DNA from 3 places in the Lactobacillus sp. XV31L genome. Region 2 is predicted to be linked to each of the others. Evidence: riboswitches for the same ligand, from Rfam matches in the RefSeq annotation. Region 2 holds a riboswitch; each other region holds the start of a gene.

Region 1 (5,571 bases), on a different contig from region 2:
GCTGTCTACCTTGATTCTGCAAAGGTTGCAGGCGATAAGGTTACAATCAACGTCAACTCATCTATGGGTGAAGTGGCAATTTACCTGCCGTTGTCCTGGCAACTTGAAGACCACATGTCTTCAGTCTTTGGTGATGTAGAGATTAACGGCGAACCCAGAGGTGATGGCCCGACCGTAATCTTGCAGGGATCGAGCAAGTTCGGTGAGGTCTCTGTTAATTTCGTTTAATTTAAGTAAAGTCAGGCGAGTTTAAGCTGGCGATAGCGGGACAATAATTACCAGGTTTTAACTGGCAAATTTGATTCGACAGACCTACCGCAGACTTTCGTTCACTCTTTGCTCAGTCTACAAAACGTCTTTGAAAAAGTGGAGTGGGGTTGCCTAGTCCAAGCTAAATAAAGACCCAGTTTCAAAATAGAAACTGGGTCTTTTGGTGTAAGTGTATTTAAGTGTGTAAATGATTATTTATTCCATGGTGCAGCAAGCATCGCGCTAACCGCCTTTTCAATGTTCTGGCTGTGTGCAATTAGCGAGATAACAGATGCGCCAGCGGCGCCAGTTTTTGCTATAGCAGGCAAACTTTCCAAAGTAATACCACCGATAGCAACAATTGGGCGCTCGGTTGCTTTAACTAAGCGGGTGAGACCAGCCAGACCAATTTTGGGATCAGCATCAAGCTTGGTATTGGTGGTATAAATGGGACCGCTGCCGTAGTAGTCAATGCCAGCAATTTGATCGCCCTGCATAATTTCATCTAAGGTAGAGCAGGAATAGCCGACGATCATTTGCCCGTGAACTGTTGTTACTACCTGTTCGATAGCTTCATCGCTTTGACCAACGTGGATGCCTTCAGCACCAACTTTTAAAGCTAAGTCGACATCATCATCAATAAAGAAGGGCACATGGTATTCTTGGCAAAGGCGATGAAGCTGTTGGGCCATAGGTAGGCGGTCAGCTGAACTTAGAGTGGATTGCGGTCCCTTGTCGCGAAATTGGTAGGCAGTAATGCCTGCCTTCAGTGCTTCTTCAACTAAGCCAGATAGAGTTTTGCCAGCGGGCACATCTTGAGAGCCGCAAATAAAATAAGCATGTAAAATATTGGGGTTAAATTTTGCCATAATTTCTCCTTTGTTATTTGGCCCAGTGGTTGAGAGGACCATGGCCGTGGCCAACTTGAATCGTCTGAGCAATTGTCTTGGTGACATACTTTTTGGCTAGCTTGATTGCATCGGTCAGGTTGTGGCCTAGGGCAAGCTGGGCGGTGATGGCAGAGGCCAAGGTGTCACCGGTGCCGTGCGTACGCTCAGTGTGCGTGCGTGGACTACTAATCCAAAAACTAGTCCTATCAGCTAGCAGAGCATAGTCACGGACCTGGTCACTAGTGGCATGGCCGCCCTTAATCAAGACGTTCTTTACTCCCATCTCCTGCAAGGCATGTGCTAGGTCTGGATATTGATCTGAACTTTCGGCTTTAATGCCGGTTAAAACCTCGGCTTCTGGCAGGTTGGGCGTAACTAGGTCAGCTAGGGGCAAGAGTTCTTCCTTGACTGTTGCCACGGCTTCTGCCGCCAGCAAGGGAGCACCGCCCTTTGCCACCATTACTGGGTCAACAGTTATAGGGCCAAAGTCATACTTCTGCAGATTGAGGGCAACTTGGTGGACATGCTTTGCATCACCCAACATGCCAGTTTTGCAGGCTTGAATACGAAAATCGGCAGCTAGAGAAGCAAATTGTGCATCGACCATGTCTAACGGCATCAAGTAGGAGTCTTGAACGCCCAAAGTGTTCTGGGCAGTGACTGCGACTACTACAGCGGTACCAAAGACGCCCTGCATCTGAAAGGTCTTGAGGTCAGCCATGATTCCGGCCCCGCCACCAGAATCAGTACCAGCAATAGTGAGTACTTGGGGAAATGAATTGATTTGTTCAACCATCTTGTTCTCCTTAATCAAAACGGGCAATCTTATTAATGTCAGCTGCTTGGACCTTGGCCAAGTAGTCCATTAGATACATGCCAAACGAACCAGGCCCAAGGTCATGATGGTCCTTAACCAGCAGCTCACCGCTAGCAGCAAAGACTAGTGTGGCTGTCTGGGCTGCCTCAAAGGGATCATCACAGACTGCCGCAAAGGCAGCTACCACGCTGGACAGCATATCACCAGACCCAACATGTGCTTGAAAAAGAGGCGTCCCGTTGTAGACGTGGACCACGTCTTGGCCATTGCTGATGGTATCAGTGGCGCCACTAGCAATTACTACGCAATGCAGCTTGGCAGCTGTTTCTTGGGTGATTTGGTCAAGGTCTCCAGAACCTGTTCCCGCATCAATCCCCTTGGCATCCCACTTGAAGCCACCCAAAGCAGCTATTTCGCCTGCGTTACCGCGGATGATTTTGACCGGGAAAGCCCACAGTAAGTCACGTGCGATCTTGAGGCGGTAAGAAACAGCGCCTACAGCAACGGGATCAAGCACTACTGGCTTGTGATACCGTTCAGCTAGGTCGCCTATTTTCTGCATTTGGGCAATCTGCAGCTTCGTTAGCGTACCCAAGTTGATGGCAACACTTCCCGCCATCTTGACCATCTCTTCAGCCTCGTCGACCTCCTTACTCATAATTGGCGATGCACCCAGTGCATTCAGGCCATTGGCCACGTCTTGCACGGTAACGAAATTAGCCACGTTTAAAACAACGGGGTTTTGCGCGCGCAACTTATCCAAATTTTCTAACTGCATGTTTTCCTCCTCAAAAAACAAAGAAGTACCTTAACCCTAGCTTCAAGCAAATAAAAAACTTTGGCACACTATAGCGCGCCAAAGTTTAACCGTATTTGACACGTTCCTACGCAAGAATTAGCTTACAGGTTCAAAGGGTCTGAAATTGTCTTTCATCTCAGCCAAAAAGGCACCCCTCGTGTTATCGCTTTCATTATACAGACTTTTTTCCTGCAATACAATGCTGGCTGGCAAATTTATCCTTAAATAGTTGCTGCCGTTACATCTGTCTAGTAATTGGTTTCTTTTTACTGGGAGAGATTGCTCAAAGAGTAGAAGTGGGCTAAGCTTAGACTGTGAATTTAATCTGCAAATGACCAAGAAGTGGTTGAGGAGGATGAAGGTGGAAGTATTTACAGACCAGCTGCATGCAGCGGCTAGTGATTTGTGGCAAAAGGGCAAGGACCATCCCTTTGTGCATGAACTTCAGAGTGGCCAGCTGCCACTGTCAAAGTTTCGGTTTTATCTATTGCAAGACCGCTATTATCTGGACCAGTTTGCCCAAGTGCATGAAATGATCGTCACTAAGGCTGATAATAAGTGGATTGCTGATTTTATACGTACTCGTGCACAAGACTTAAGGGACACCGAGATCAGCGTACGCACGCACTTTTTTGAAGAATTGACGATTACGCCCCAAGAAGCTGCTCAAACACCAGTGGCTCCAACTGCCTATGACTATGTCAATCACTTGCATATGACGCTGAACGTGGCAGGCATTGCACCAGCAGTGGCCGCAATTGTACCGTGCTACTGGCTTTACCAGGAGATTGGCCAAAAGATGGCAGCAACAGGCTCACCGGTTCACTACTACCAAGAGTGGATTGATACATACGATGGGGACTGGTACGGGACGAATGTTACTAAAATACTGGAATTAACCAATGTGCTGGCTAAAGAAGCTACTAGCAAGGAACGACAGGAGATGGTAGATGCCTTTGTACGAAGCAGCTATTATGAGCTGCAATTCTGGCAAATGGCGTATGAAGAACAAGGGTGGAAGTAAGTAATTCTATTTATGAAGCAAAAATAGACAAAAGACTAATTCTACTAGTCATAGTAAAATAAGTCTTTTTGATACGAAATTATTGCTTATAATAAATTTTGGCTACGCGCTCAATTAAATTAGTTCCATATTCAAAGCCATCAGCATAAATTTTAAGCATCTGCTTTGATGCATTTTGATAAAACTTGACCTCTTTTTTATTATCAAGCCATATAATATGGTCAATTGTTTTTTCAAAATTGTTAAAGATTAGTTCTCGCTCTTTTTCTCCACCAAGTACGACATTGCTATTACCAATATTTCCTAGATTATCAACAAATAAGTAGGAACCTTTAATAAAGTCATGTTCATTTGATATGGTTTTATAAGTTAAGTGATCATAATTACTAGTATGTGAGATTGCTTCATGGTCAAAAGCCATCCATTGCCCAATAACTTCAATTAGCGATTTACAATGAATATTTAAAGAACCATCAAACTCTGGTCCTACATTGATTAATAAGTTAGCACCTACTTTTCGAGTACGACAAATTTGCTCGATCAGCTGTTGTGCGGAAATATAGTTAAGATCATTTTGTGCATTGCCCCAATGCTTATTTAAAGTCAATGAGGTTTCTGCAGCTAAGTAATGGTTATTCTGTACATGCTTAATTGATTGTGGATTACCTCTTTCAAAAGTCAGAACATCAACTTTACTATTATTACTCTTACCTTGTTTTTCTAACCCAGTATTGTTAGTAATTATGGCCTGGGGTTGGAGCATTCTTATTTCCTGATAAAGTTGATCTTCTTGCCAATCAGCATTAGGTTTATCCCAATTTCCATCGAACCAAAACCCACCAATCTTTCCGTAGTTAGTACAAAGAATTTTGATTAACATACGTAATTCAGTTAGATAACCATTAAAATCATGAAGGTACTTATCATTATTCCAGTCATAGGTAGCATAATATATGAAAGGTGCGATGCCTTGCTTATGACACTCATCTGTAAAAATCTTGATTACATCATTTTTAAAAGGAGAATGAATACTATCAAAATTGTTTATTCCTTTAGTATCAAATAAATAAAATCCATCATGATGTTTAGCAGTCAATACAATATATTTAAAGCCACAATTTTTTGCTAGTTTGACAAGCTCACGAATGTTTTTCTCTGAAGGATTAAACTCATTAAATGCTGCTTGATAGTTGGGAATATTTAAAATGTTTTGCGCCCATTCGCCCTTAGAAAATTTTGAATAGAGTCCCCAATGGACGAATAAGCCTATACCCATTTTTTCAAAGGCTTTAATTTTGTTTTCTATTTTCATTTTTTCTTTCATCAAATAAGGAATATATTATTTAGTATTATTACATAGTTGCTTTATACTAAGACTTATTTTTTAAAGCTCGTTTTAGCTTATCTAATTCTTGATTCGTTTTGATTAATTCAGTAGCGAAATCAAGGAAACTTTCAGCCGTGATCATCTGATCTTCGGCATGCATATACAAAGGATCGATTTTACTTTCCCCAGTTTTTGCAAAATCTGCTAATGCTTTTAAATGTGAGTTTTGGGCCTTCTTTAATTCCTCTTTTGCCGAATCGAGAAGAGGTTGCGGGTCGTTTGTGCTATTTCTTGATTGAGAAACAGCCTGCATAATCTCAGTTTTAGCCTGTCCTGAATGGCTAATGATTTCAAAACTGATTTCTTCTAAACCGTCCATATAGTGTTCTCCTTAATAACTATCAAGATCAATAAATTTGAATTTGTTCCAAGGTTTAATGAAGTCAATAAATTGTAAATCACTCG
Region 2 (5,571 bases):
GCTTGGCACCTTCGCAAAAGCCGTGGGACTCCATGCCCTGGGCCAGGTTTTCGGCTGAATTGAGTGCAATTAGAATGGCCTTGAAGTAGAGCACGGGTGACCAAAAGCTGAGGTAGACGCCGCGCATCATGCCTGCGGTCCTAATTTGCTTGACTGCCTGCTGCATTCGAGGAATGATGTTGAGTGCGGCCAACACGCCATAGGCAAACTTGCTGGCCAGGTGGAAGTTTTGCTCAAAGGAGCGAGCCAGGTCTTCAGCGCTGGTATCGATTGCTACGCAGTAAATGGTTAACGTGTAGACGTAAATCCGGCTGGACAAGCTGAATGCGTTATAGAGGTCGGGCTGCGGTGCAAACCAATAGAGCGTCGCAAAGACAGTAAGGGCTGCAATTAGCGGGATTGCTAGTGTCAGGACTAATTTGAACGGTGCAATCCGCTTATAAATTAGGTAGAAAAGAGCAAAAATAATAATTAAAAGGTTAGTGGCCAAGCTGGATTTGAGCGATATTTCCACTGAAATGATCAAGGCTAAGATGAATTTAAAACTAGGATTCAATGATTCTACCTCACTTGTCTACATAGGTTAAACGGTGGTTTTTAAAGACCAGGTGGTAGTCGCACCAATCAGCCAGGCCAACCAGCTCATGGCTGATAATCACCAGGGTTTGTCCTCGCTCTTGTTGCCTGCTTTGAAGCAAAGTCATGATCTTGCGGGCGGATTCATGGTCGAGTCCGCTTAATGGCTCGTCGATTAATAGCACGTCCAGGTCTGCAATCAGCATCAAGAGAATCTGTAATTTTTTTTGCTGGCCGCCGGAAAGTGAATAAACCACACGGTCGAGCAGGTGGTCCAGCTCCAAGTAGTTCAGAGCCTCTTTGATTTTGTGGTCAGTGAAGAAGCTGCTAGTACGCTGCTTCTTGCTCAAATTGATTTCGTCTTGCACGGTAATGTTGATGAACTGGTCGCTGGCCGTTTGAAAAATCTGCCCAACGCGGCGCAGGTAGGTGCGACTAGCCTGCCGCCTAATTTCCTTGCCGCGGTAGGTCATGCTGCCAGAATAGGGAATCATCTTGGTCAGGGCGCTAAAGAGGGAAGACTTGCCGACCCCGTTGGCACCGGTGATTAGCGTAGTTTTGCCCCGCACAATGTCCAGCCGGTCCTGGTCAAGCAGCAGTCGATTTTGAGTAATTTTTGTTTCCCTGAGGGTGAAACAAGCATCCAAATCTGACTGGGGCAGGGCAAAAGCAAAGTCTGGCTGCTGGTCGCTTTTTTCTAGCAAAAGGTTCATGTCTTCTGGAACCAGTTGGACCAGGGTCTTGCCAGTAAAGTGAAACAAGCAGTCGCAGACGCCCTTATAATCACTTAAAACATGGTCGCTGAGGATAATAGTCTTACCTTGGTCACGCAATTGTGCCAGCTTAGCGATAAGAAAGGTCCGCGCCTTGGGGTCGCAACTGGCAAAGGGTTCGTCCAGCAAAAATAGGCTAACGTCCATTGCTACCAAAACAGCCAGGGCGACGCGCTGCTGCTCACCGCCCGACATGGTATTGATTTTCTGGTCGAGCAATTGATGGATCTGGGCAAACTGGACAGCCTTGTTTAGCCGGTCCTGGTAATCCTCACGGCTAACTTGCAGGTTCTCAAGGGCAAAGATGATTTCTTCACGCGGCGTGGCCATGGTGAACTGTTCACCCGCATTTTGGAACATCATGGCTGCCCTTAACCCGTCCCAATTGATGGTGCCAGTAAGATTGCCTGCATATTTGGGGTAGAGACCAGCTAGTATTTTCAGCAAGGTGGACTTGCCGCATCCTGTTGGCCCAACCAGTAGTGAAAATTTCCCCGTAGGGAAGTTGAGCGTGATATTGTTGAGGACCGTATTATCCTCATCATATGAAAAGTTAAGATTTTTGCATGTAATCATTTTGTTTACCAAATAAAAAAGTCATCATGGCAAAAGCCTGACGACGTAAAATGGTTAATTTTCCCTTCGCTGGCATTATCCATGGCAGGTTCAACGGGTATATTCTCAGCCTAATGGCACCCCGGTATTTTCAGGACAATTATACCTAAAGCTAGGAGCCTTGTCCAGGTCAGGTTCAATAGGCTAATGGCAAAAATTTGATATTATTGCTGGCTTTTACGCTATAATTAAATTATGAAACCAAATTATTAACAAGAGGGTGAAGTTATGGCAGCAGTAAAATTAGAGCAGTATTTGACCAGTATCTTAGATGCAAGTCAAGCTGATACCAACGAGGTGCCCCTGCGTTCTGGCAACCATGATTTTGATCTGTTGGCGATTGCCCTTGAAAATCACAATATGGGTGTTCACCGCTACCAGACTTCCACTGCAGTGATCTTGTACGCAGCAGCAGGTAGCGTCAACGTTAAGATTAACGGACAGGACTATTTGATTAAGGCTGGCAACATTATCCTGCTGCAAAGCAAGTGCAACTATGAGGTGCAGAGTCAGGATAAGGGCGACTTATTAGTAAAAATTGAATTTGGTAGCCAGCTAAGCTTGCCGCACCTGCTCGGCAGCACAGCCAAACTTGATCAGCAAGAAAAAAAGGCGGTTCAAGCAGTGGTAGAAATATTGAATTCTGCTCGTTTGCTTTACATAAAGGGCACGCCCATGTCTATTTCGGCTCAACTGGTCAAGAAGATTATTGATGAATATCTAAGTCAAAACTTGTTTACCCGCAGCATTATTAGTGCGGAATTGAATATTTTGCTGGTGACCGCCATTAGGAGTCAAAACCTGGTGCAAGCCACTAGCAAGCAGTTTGCCAGTTCAGCACTTGAGCAGTATATTGATGATAATTTTGCCAATATTACCTTGGATAAGACGGCTAAGCACTTTGGCTTTAATCCCAACTACTTTTCCAGTCTAGTAAAACAAAAAACAGGCAAGAGCTTTGTCGAACACGTCGATGAACGGCGGATGGAAGAGGCGCGCCAGCTGCTAGCACGACCTGATATTTCGGTCAAAGAAATTATCAGTCGGGTAGGTTATACGGGCAAGTCTTTCTTTTATAAAAAATTTAGCGAATACTACCATGAAACCCCCGTGCAAATGCGGGCTGAATTATTTCGCCAGGCCAATATCAACTTGAAATAAGCACGCTGCTGAAAATGAGACTAGTGGCAAGTAAAAAGGGCTCCCAGTAAAGGGGGCCCTTTTAGTAATGAAGTTACATTTTTTCTAAACGTTTAATGCGATCTTCGGTTGGCGGGTGACTGTCGAACAAGTGACTGAAACTATGCTTTTTGCGCAAGGGATCTTCGATGTACATCCCGGCACTGCTGGCATCAACGTGTTTCATAGGGTCAGAGCCAGCAATCTTTTCAAGGGCAGAAATCAGCCCTTGAGGATTACGAGTGAGTTCAACAGAAGCTGCATCAGCCAAGTATTCCCGGTTGCGGGATAAGGCCATCTGCGCCAGGCTGGCACAGATGGGGCCAAGAATGAGGACAAAGACAATTGCGACCACCTTGAAAATCATTACAAAGTTGTTGTCACTGTTTTTATCGCGATCGCGGTCACCATCGCCCCACCAGACGAAACGACTGGCAATGCCCGATAAGAAGGAAATGACGCCTACTAGGACAGCTGCAATGGTTGAGACCAGAATGTCGTAATTTCTGATGTGGGATATTTCATGCCCCAAGACGCCCTCAAGCTCTTCACGGTTCATCATCTCAAGCAGGCCTTGCGTAACGGCAACCGCCGAATGTTCGGGGTCACGTCCCGTGGCAAAGGCATTGGGACTTGGGTCATCAATGATGAAGACGCGCGGCATGGGTACCCGGCCAACTAGTGCCATGTCCTGGACGACGTGCCAAAGTTCAGGATCGTCTTGCTCGCTGGTTTCGCGGGCATGGTTTAAACTCATAACCATGTTGGCTGGATTGGGCAGGACAATGAGCATGTAAATGATGCTAGCGGCTAGCGCGATAATTAGGCCCAACCCAGGCCGGTCACTAAAGATGTAGCCTAGGCCTGCACCCACGAGGGCCAAGATAATGGTAAAGAGGGCCAAGATAAAGACCGTCTTGCGTTTGTTATGGGCAATTTGCTGAAATAACATGGGTTAACCTAGCTTAAAACTTAACCGTTGGGACTTCTTTTTCCGTTTCACTGGTCTGCAGGTAGTCAACCTTCTTGAAGCCATGGATGCCAGCAACAAGGTTTGACGGGAAGGTCAAGAGTTTTTGGTCGTACAGGGCAGCAGATGAGTTGTAAAGCTGTCTTGAGTATGCAATCTTGTTTTCAGTATTGGTCAGTTCTTCTTGCAATTTCAGGAAATTTTGGTTGGCCTTTAAGTCAGGGTAGTTTTCTGACAAGGCAAAAATTGACTTCAAAGCGTCAGAAATCTGGTTGGAAACCTTCAAGGTCTCAGCCCGCTCACCGCTTGGAATATTGGTCAATTGGTTACGCAATTGCACAACGTTTTCTAAAGTTTCCCGTTCATGCTTGGCATAGCCCTTGGTAGTCTCTACTAAGTTAGGAATCAGATCGTTACGCCGCTTTAACTGCACGTCAATCTGGCTCCATGATTCATCAGTATAAACCTTAGCCTTCTGCAAGCCATTATAGATGGTGATGTAAATCGCAAGTAATAAGACAACGATCACAATAATAATTATCCAAGTTAAACTCATGGTTTTTCCTCCTAATATATATTAATTAAGTATAACTGATTATGGTCCTTTTGAATATAAAAAAGAAGCTTTGCGCATCGATTGCTAGCAAAGCTTAGTAAATTTAGTGATTTTAGATAAGCAGCAGCAGCCAACCTACAATGGTTAAAATAATTAGGCCGGCAAATTGCATAAGTGACCATTTCTTAAAGAATTCGCTCCTAGAAACGGTGGCATTCTGGGTAAAGGTCTTGAGAACCAACATATTAGCCATTGAGCCGATTGGTGACCCAAAGCCACCTATATTGGTACCTAAGAAAAGCGCTTGAGCATAAGGGGTGAACTTGCCGACCAAGATGGTTGCAGGCACATTGCTGATAATTTGACTTGAAATAATTGACGTAAAGTAAGTTGAGTTTTCCGAGTTGATCATCGCATCAATGATTGTGACAATCAGGGGAATTTGTTGGATATCACTGATAAAGATGAAGAAGCAAGTAAAGGTTAAAAGCAAGGCATAGTCAATTTTAAGCAAAATTTGCGGATTAATTACCAGGGCCAAAATCAGGGCTACAACCATGGGAATAGCAATATCGATAATTTTGAACACACCCAAAAAGAAGAGGGCGAACACAACGGTAGTAATAATCGTGGGCCGGATGCTGATGTTGATTTGCTTGATATCCTGCATAGGAATTTTAGTGCGGGGAATAAAGTGAAAAATAATGAAGGTAATGACCAATGCGGACAGTAAGTAGGGCAAGGACCAGGAGAAAAACTCAAGCACGCCTACCGAATACTTACTGACTAGAAAAATGTTGTGGGGGTTGCCCCAAGGCGTGAAGGCGGCACCAATATTGGCACCCATCCCAATCAAGGTGACAGGCAGGATTTGGGGCAGGTCACACTTTTTGGCAATGTTA
Region 3 (5,571 bases), on a different contig from region 2:
CACTAGCTATAGCTTTAGCAGAATCATCAATCGTTTTAAATATTAATTTTGCATTGTCTGGTTTAGCTAGTTGAAATGTTTTCTTGCGAAAGGTATCGTTAGCTACTTCATCATTTGCCAGCAAAATCGCATTTGCAGATAGATTATTGGTCCACGCAAAGGCAACCTGGCCATGTAACAGTCTATAATCTATCCTTGTCATAACTATCATAAATGTAAAACCTCTTTCTCCTAAAAATCGTCTTCTTCAGTACTATCTTTGAGTTTAACTACTTGTAATCCCTGTCTTCCTACAGCAATAAGATCAGCCAGCTTATTTTGGATGTCACTTATGGTTAAGTCTGAACTTGAACTCGCAAACGTTGCAAGTTCTAAAACAAATGGCAAATTCATCCCAGCCACAAGTATGTAATTAGGATTTTGGGTTACAAATTCTACTAATTCGTTGTTGACTGAGCCGCCCATGACATCAGATAAAAAAATAATCTGTTGTTCAGAAATTGGTTCAATTGTCTTACGTAATTGGTCGCTAAAATTGCTATCATCTTGTAGATAAGCCGTAATGTAATGTACGTTATCCTGTTTACCCATAATCAATGAAAGCGTATCGTACATCCCCTTAGCCAAGTTTGAATGACTCGCCAAAACTATCTCCACGATATTTATCCTCCTTTTATTTCCTACAAGAATAAATTTAATACTTATAATTTCTTTATGCAATACAAAAAGGAACCGCTTACTGAAACAGTTCCTTTTTTGCAACCAATTTTGCAACCAATTTATCTTTTTACATTAATTTTATAGCTAATATAGTCTGGGTTATACCACGATTTAGTAAACTCAACCATTTCTTTTTTTGCAGTAAAACCTCGATATTCTAAATATAGTAAATAGGTATATTTTGCCCGGTCTAACTTGATATTTTCTGCGACCACCTCATTATCTGTGATTGCTCTAGCCTCAATTTTAGTTTTAAAGTTAACTGGTTTATGATTTCTAAAATCCATGTAGTCATATAATGACATGTTGCTAAAATCATATCGATGCGCATCTTGAAAATTTTCAAAGGGAATATACGACTTTTGAATTGCAACCACCTTATCATCTACTATACGAGTTCTATACAGCTCATAAAAATCAGTACAACCATTATCAAAAACGGCAGTCAATTCTTTATTATCATACGTTACTTTAAAGGATTCGACTTTATCTATCGCTTGACGCTTATTTATCTTCATCAGTTGAGTAAATGAATTAGGCGAATCGTCACCTATTTCAAACGAATTTTTAGTGGCCCAATTAACTAAATATGTGCCATCGCCTCTTCTTTTTTCTAAAATATTATCTTCAACTAGAGAATTAATTGCATTTTTAATTGTTGAACGTGTATATCCTAATTCCTGAGCAAAGATTCGCTCATTCCATATTTTTGAATTGGGTTTAAAGGTACCACTTGAGATAATCTCTAAAATTTTTTTCTTTGCTTCTTGATATAGATATGAACCCATGACTTTATTTCTTCTGTAAACTAAAATAATCTGGTAGCATTGTATCTTCTTCGTAACGTATAACCTCATGAGATTTTGAAACAAATAAAGATTTTCGCAGTAAAACTTGCAAGTTTGTTATGCTTCTATTTTTCACTAGTAGCTGCTTTTCTTCATCATTTGGCCAAGTAAGCATTATGTCATAACGTATCGTCCCTACTTTTTTATCCTTGTCAACAGCACTCTCCACATCTCTTGCTTTTTTATCAACAATCTCAGCTTGCGGAATCAGTGAATTTATTGTTGCAATAACCTTGCCCTTTTTACTTATCACAAATAAACGTTTTCGCAAATTTCCTACTTTTCTTTTGAAAATACTATTATAAAAGCCCGATTCGTTGATGATAATATCAGAAAAAATATTGACGTCTAATTTGTTTTTACCAGTTTTAATTTCAAGAGGCGTCAAATATTTTTTTAAATTAATTATTTCCAAACTCTCTCTCCATATTACTAGAAAATTAATACGTAAAATAGCATATACATAAAAACTTAGCTACCATGAAGTTTACCACCAAATAATTTTCTGACCAACTTTTAGTTGATACAGTACATAAAAAAGACGTGACTAATATTTCCTAATTAATTTAGTATAAATTGTCTCTTCCGGCTACTTTTCTCTTGAACCGTTGGTAATTCACCCTAAAATAAAGTAAAATGTTTAGTGATTAAAAAGGAGTGTCCAAATGTCAAAACTTGAAAAGCCTGTTGTGATTGGTATTACTGGTGGTTCAGGCAGCGGTAAAACGACGATTGCCCGTAAAATTGTCAAGCAAATGCGTGAAAACGAACATGTCTTAATTATGACGCAAGATTCATATTACAAGGATAATACTGGTATACCGATGGATGTACGGATGAACATCAACTATGACCACCCTGATGCCTTTGATATTCCACTCCTTAAGGAGCAACTAGCTGCCCTTTTGCGCCACGAGCCAATTGAAATGCCTGTGTACGACTTTAAGGCCCATACGCGTAGCGACAAGACTATTCATATTGATCCGGCTGACATTATTATTCTTGAAGGCATCCTCGTCTTGGCAAGTGAAGACATTCGCAACCTCATGGACATCAAGGTCTACGTCGATACTGATGATGACATTCGGTTTATTAGGCGGCTTGAACGTGATATCAAGGAGCGGGGTCGTTCGCTTGATTCAGTCATTGACCAGTACATGGGTACTGTTAAGCCCATGTACCACCAGTTCATTGAACCCACCAAGCGTTACGCCGACATTATTGTCCCCGAAGGCGGCGAAAACTCCGTTGCAATTGATATGTTAACCACTAAGGTGCACTCCGTTTTAAGCAAAAACATTAAATAAGAAAGTTGTTGGAAAAGGTACTTCTTAGTTTAAACTAAAAAACTTTTACAAACGCAAAAGACTGAAAAGTCAGCGCTCCTTGGCGTGACTCTCCAGTCTTTTTTTAATTATTTTTTCTAATTCTTACTGTCCTGTTTTTACTTAAGCGCGGTCAAGTTTAGGCTTAAGTGCGCGGTCAAATAAATTAGTAATCAACTTGACTAAGACGCCATCAAAAACAATTGCTGAAAGCATAGTGGTAATAAACATTGCCACTTGCAACTGCATGCTGTACTTATTCCAGCCATACAAGAAGTAAGTTGGGATAAAGCTGCCTAGACCAGCAAAAAATGCACCAGTCAAAACGCTTTGCCAAGAAAACTTCTGGTAACGTTCTTTCTTGGGGAAGAAGCCAATTTCATTGGTAGCTCCCTGAATAAAGCCCTGTAAGACTGTTATTGCACCCCATTGTCCGCCAATTGCCATCTCAACAATTGCAGCTAGGGCTTCGCCTATTGTGCCAGACCCAGCAGTAGGCACAAAATACATGGCCAAAGGTCCAGCCAATAGCCACAGTCCAGAAAAAACGGTGTCTGTTAAAGGGGCAAAGCCTGTAGGCAATAGCAGCATCTTAACCAAATTGAAGGCCCAGTTGAAGCCGTAGGTATAAACCACACCCATAATTATGCCAATTAGGGCAATCAAAATGATTGATTTGACATTCCATTTCGATGATCTTGTAAACATTAAAATACTCCTCACTAACTATCTAAGTCAGTAGGAGTACACACGTTTACTTCATTAACACTTCCCTAGCGCAGGTATTATCCCGTTCAGGTTCAGAGGGTATTTCTCAGCTAATTGTGGCACCCCTAGTGACTTATATTATTTAACTTTTTCTAGTATACCACACTTAGTGACAAGCGGCTGGCATACTTTATGGCAAATTTTATTATTGCGTTAAAAATCAAAGACTACTAAAGCTGGCCAATTTTTGCGGCGTCATATCACGAATAATTGCCACCGCCAGGTCAACGGAAGCCTTGAAATCATGATATGCACTGAAGCAATATGGTGAATGCTCATAGCGAACTGGAATACCAATTACAATCGTTGGCGCACCATTTTCATAGTAAATAGCCGCGCCATCTTGCCCGCCACCAGTACGAACAGACCGGGTGTAAGGAATCTTGTGTTTATCCGCTAGCGCACAGGCATATTCTTGAAACTTAGGGTTAGGCAGAAAGCTGGTGTCCATGTCTCGCAGCATTGGTCCCCTTTTTAATCCAGTTTGGGACAGCCAGTCCGGAGTGAAAGTGTCATCAGCCGGACAAGATTCAAGCACAATTGCCAGGTCGGGCTTAACTGCTCTAGCAGTGACATAGGCTCCGCGCAGGCCCACTTCTTCTTGACTTGAAAGTGCCCCCACAACATTGAGTGCAGTTTCCTCACCCTTCAACTTATCCAAAACATCTACCATTGCAGCAGCACCAAAGCGGTCATCAAAGTCTTTACCAAAGAATAAGCCTGACTTTTCATTGTATTCACACTTAACATCCACAAAGATTGGACAACCCGTATCAATATGGTAGTCGTTGATAGTTTCTGCGCGCGAACTCGAACCCACATCAATCGACATCTCGGCAACATCAGGAACATTATTGCGTTCAGCTTCTGTCATAAAGTGCGGCGGCTTGGTTGCCACAACGCCTGGCACATATTCGCCATCTCTATTTCTGACTTTAACCCGCAAAGCTGGGATATTGTACTTAACCCACCCACCAAGTGGAACAAACTTAATCATCCCGTTGGGGCGAACTGCCTGCGTTATAAAGCCTACTGCATCAGAGTGTGCATCGAGCTGGATTACTGGCCGCTTATCTTTGTTTTCTTTCTTGGCAGCATATACGTTGAGCATCCCATCAACTTTGACGTCAGAAATGTCCTTTACCTGTTCAATAAACAACTTAACGAATTCTTCTTCAAAACCAGAGGTTGCGTTTGCATCCGAGAAGGCTTTGAGCATTTTGATTTCTTGTTCCTTTTGCATTTTACTGACCTTTCACATGAATATTGTCTTACTTCTTAATTGTAGCAAAAACTTTAGTCTATGCATGGTTAATTTAGGTTTCTTTTCAGAACTCTTTTCAACTTTTCTAATTGCGCTGGCTAAGGGCCACCCTGACCGGGACCTTTCCTTTAAAAAGTGTAAAACGACCACCCTTTTTTCCAAAAAAATGATATAATCGGAATTATTAGGAATTGTGAGTTACTTAAAATGAAGGGTAGAGTTATGCCGAAAAGCGACGATATTAATAGTATTATTGATCACAAATTGTTTACCGAAGAAGATATCCATGCAATGTGCCAGAAACTGGGCCGGCAATTAACTATGGATTATGCCGGTAAGAATCCATTAATTGTTGGGGCCCTCAAAGGCGCCATTTTCTTTTTAACCGATCTTGTGCGCGAAATGGACGTTAAAGAAGAAATTGACTTTATGGATGTCTCCAGCTATGGTAATGACTTTGAATCGTCTGGCAAAATCAAACTTATTTCAGACCTTGCTACTGATGTTAAAGGTCGAGATGTCTTGATTGTGGAAGACATCGTTGACACGGGGCTAACCTTGAATTATATGAAGGACTTGCTTAATCGGCGCGGTGCTAAGAGCGTAAAGTGCTGCGTTTTATTGAATAAAGAAGCTAACCGCACCA

Evidence for each region. Region 2 has a riboswitch for thiamine pyrophosphate ahead of AC2JF7_RS06155 (ATP-binding cassette domain-containing protein). Riboswitches for the same ligand answer to the same signal wherever they lie in the genome.
Region 1: it holds a riboswitch for thiamine pyrophosphate, as region 2 does, so the genes downstream of both, thiM (hydroxyethylthiazole kinase) here and AC2JF7_RS06155 (ATP-binding cassette domain-containing protein) in region 2, are expected to answer to the same signal.
Region 3: it holds a riboswitch for thiamine pyrophosphate, as region 2 does, so the genes downstream of both, AC2JF7_RS04090 (ECF transporter S component) here and AC2JF7_RS06155 (ATP-binding cassette domain-containing protein) in region 2, are expected to answer to the same signal.

The regions. Positions count from the first base shown of each region.
Region 1 is NZ_JBWXGC010000001.1:177,441-183,011, reverse strand. Features, by position in the region: gene AC2JF7_RS00840 (LiaF transmembrane domain-containing protein) at 1-228, shown strand, start outside; gene thiE (thiamine phosphate synthase) at 462-1,121, opposite strand; gene thiD (bifunctional hydroxymethylpyrimidine kinase/phosphomethylpyrimidine kinase) at 1,132-1,935, opposite strand; gene thiM (hydroxyethylthiazole kinase) at 1,946-2,734, opposite strand; TPP riboswitch at 2,821-2,921, opposite strand; gene tenA (thiaminase II) at 3,117-3,779, shown strand; gene AC2JF7_RS00815 (alpha-L-fucosidase) at 3,859-5,103, opposite strand; gene AC2JF7_RS00810 (PTS lactose/cellobiose transporter subunit IIA) at 5,150-5,485, opposite strand; gene AC2JF7_RS00805 (DUF871 domain-containing protein) at 5,498-5,571, opposite strand, start outside.
Region 2 is NZ_JBWXGC010000007.1:80,209-85,779, reverse strand. Features, by position in the region: gene AC2JF7_RS06160 (energy-coupling factor transporter transmembrane component T family protein) at 1-556, opposite strand, end outside; gene AC2JF7_RS06155 (ATP-binding cassette domain-containing protein) at 567-1,925, opposite strand; TPP riboswitch at 1,970-2,059, opposite strand; gene AC2JF7_RS06150 (AraC family transcriptional regulator) at 2,193-3,125, shown strand; gene htpX (zinc metalloprotease HtpX) at 3,199-4,095, opposite strand; gene AC2JF7_RS06140 (LemA family protein) at 4,109-4,669, opposite strand; gene AC2JF7_RS06135 (SLC13 family permease) at 4,782-5,571, opposite strand, start outside.
Region 3 is NZ_JBWXGC010000004.1:136,323-141,893, forward strand. Features, by position in the region: gene AC2JF7_RS04065 (PTS sugar transporter subunit IIB) at 1-211, opposite strand, end outside; gene AC2JF7_RS04070 (PTS sugar transporter subunit IIA) at 232-657, opposite strand; gene AC2JF7_RS04075 (GntR family transcriptional regulator) at 780-1,508, opposite strand; gene AC2JF7_RS04080 (hypothetical protein) at 1,513-1,983, opposite strand; gene udk (uridine kinase) at 2,234-2,875, shown strand; gene AC2JF7_RS04090 (ECF transporter S component) at 3,017-3,601, opposite strand; TPP riboswitch at 3,647-3,738, opposite strand; gene AC2JF7_RS04095 (M42 family metallopeptidase) at 3,822-4,904, opposite strand; gene hpt (hypoxanthine phosphoribosyltransferase) at 5,148-5,571, shown strand, end outside.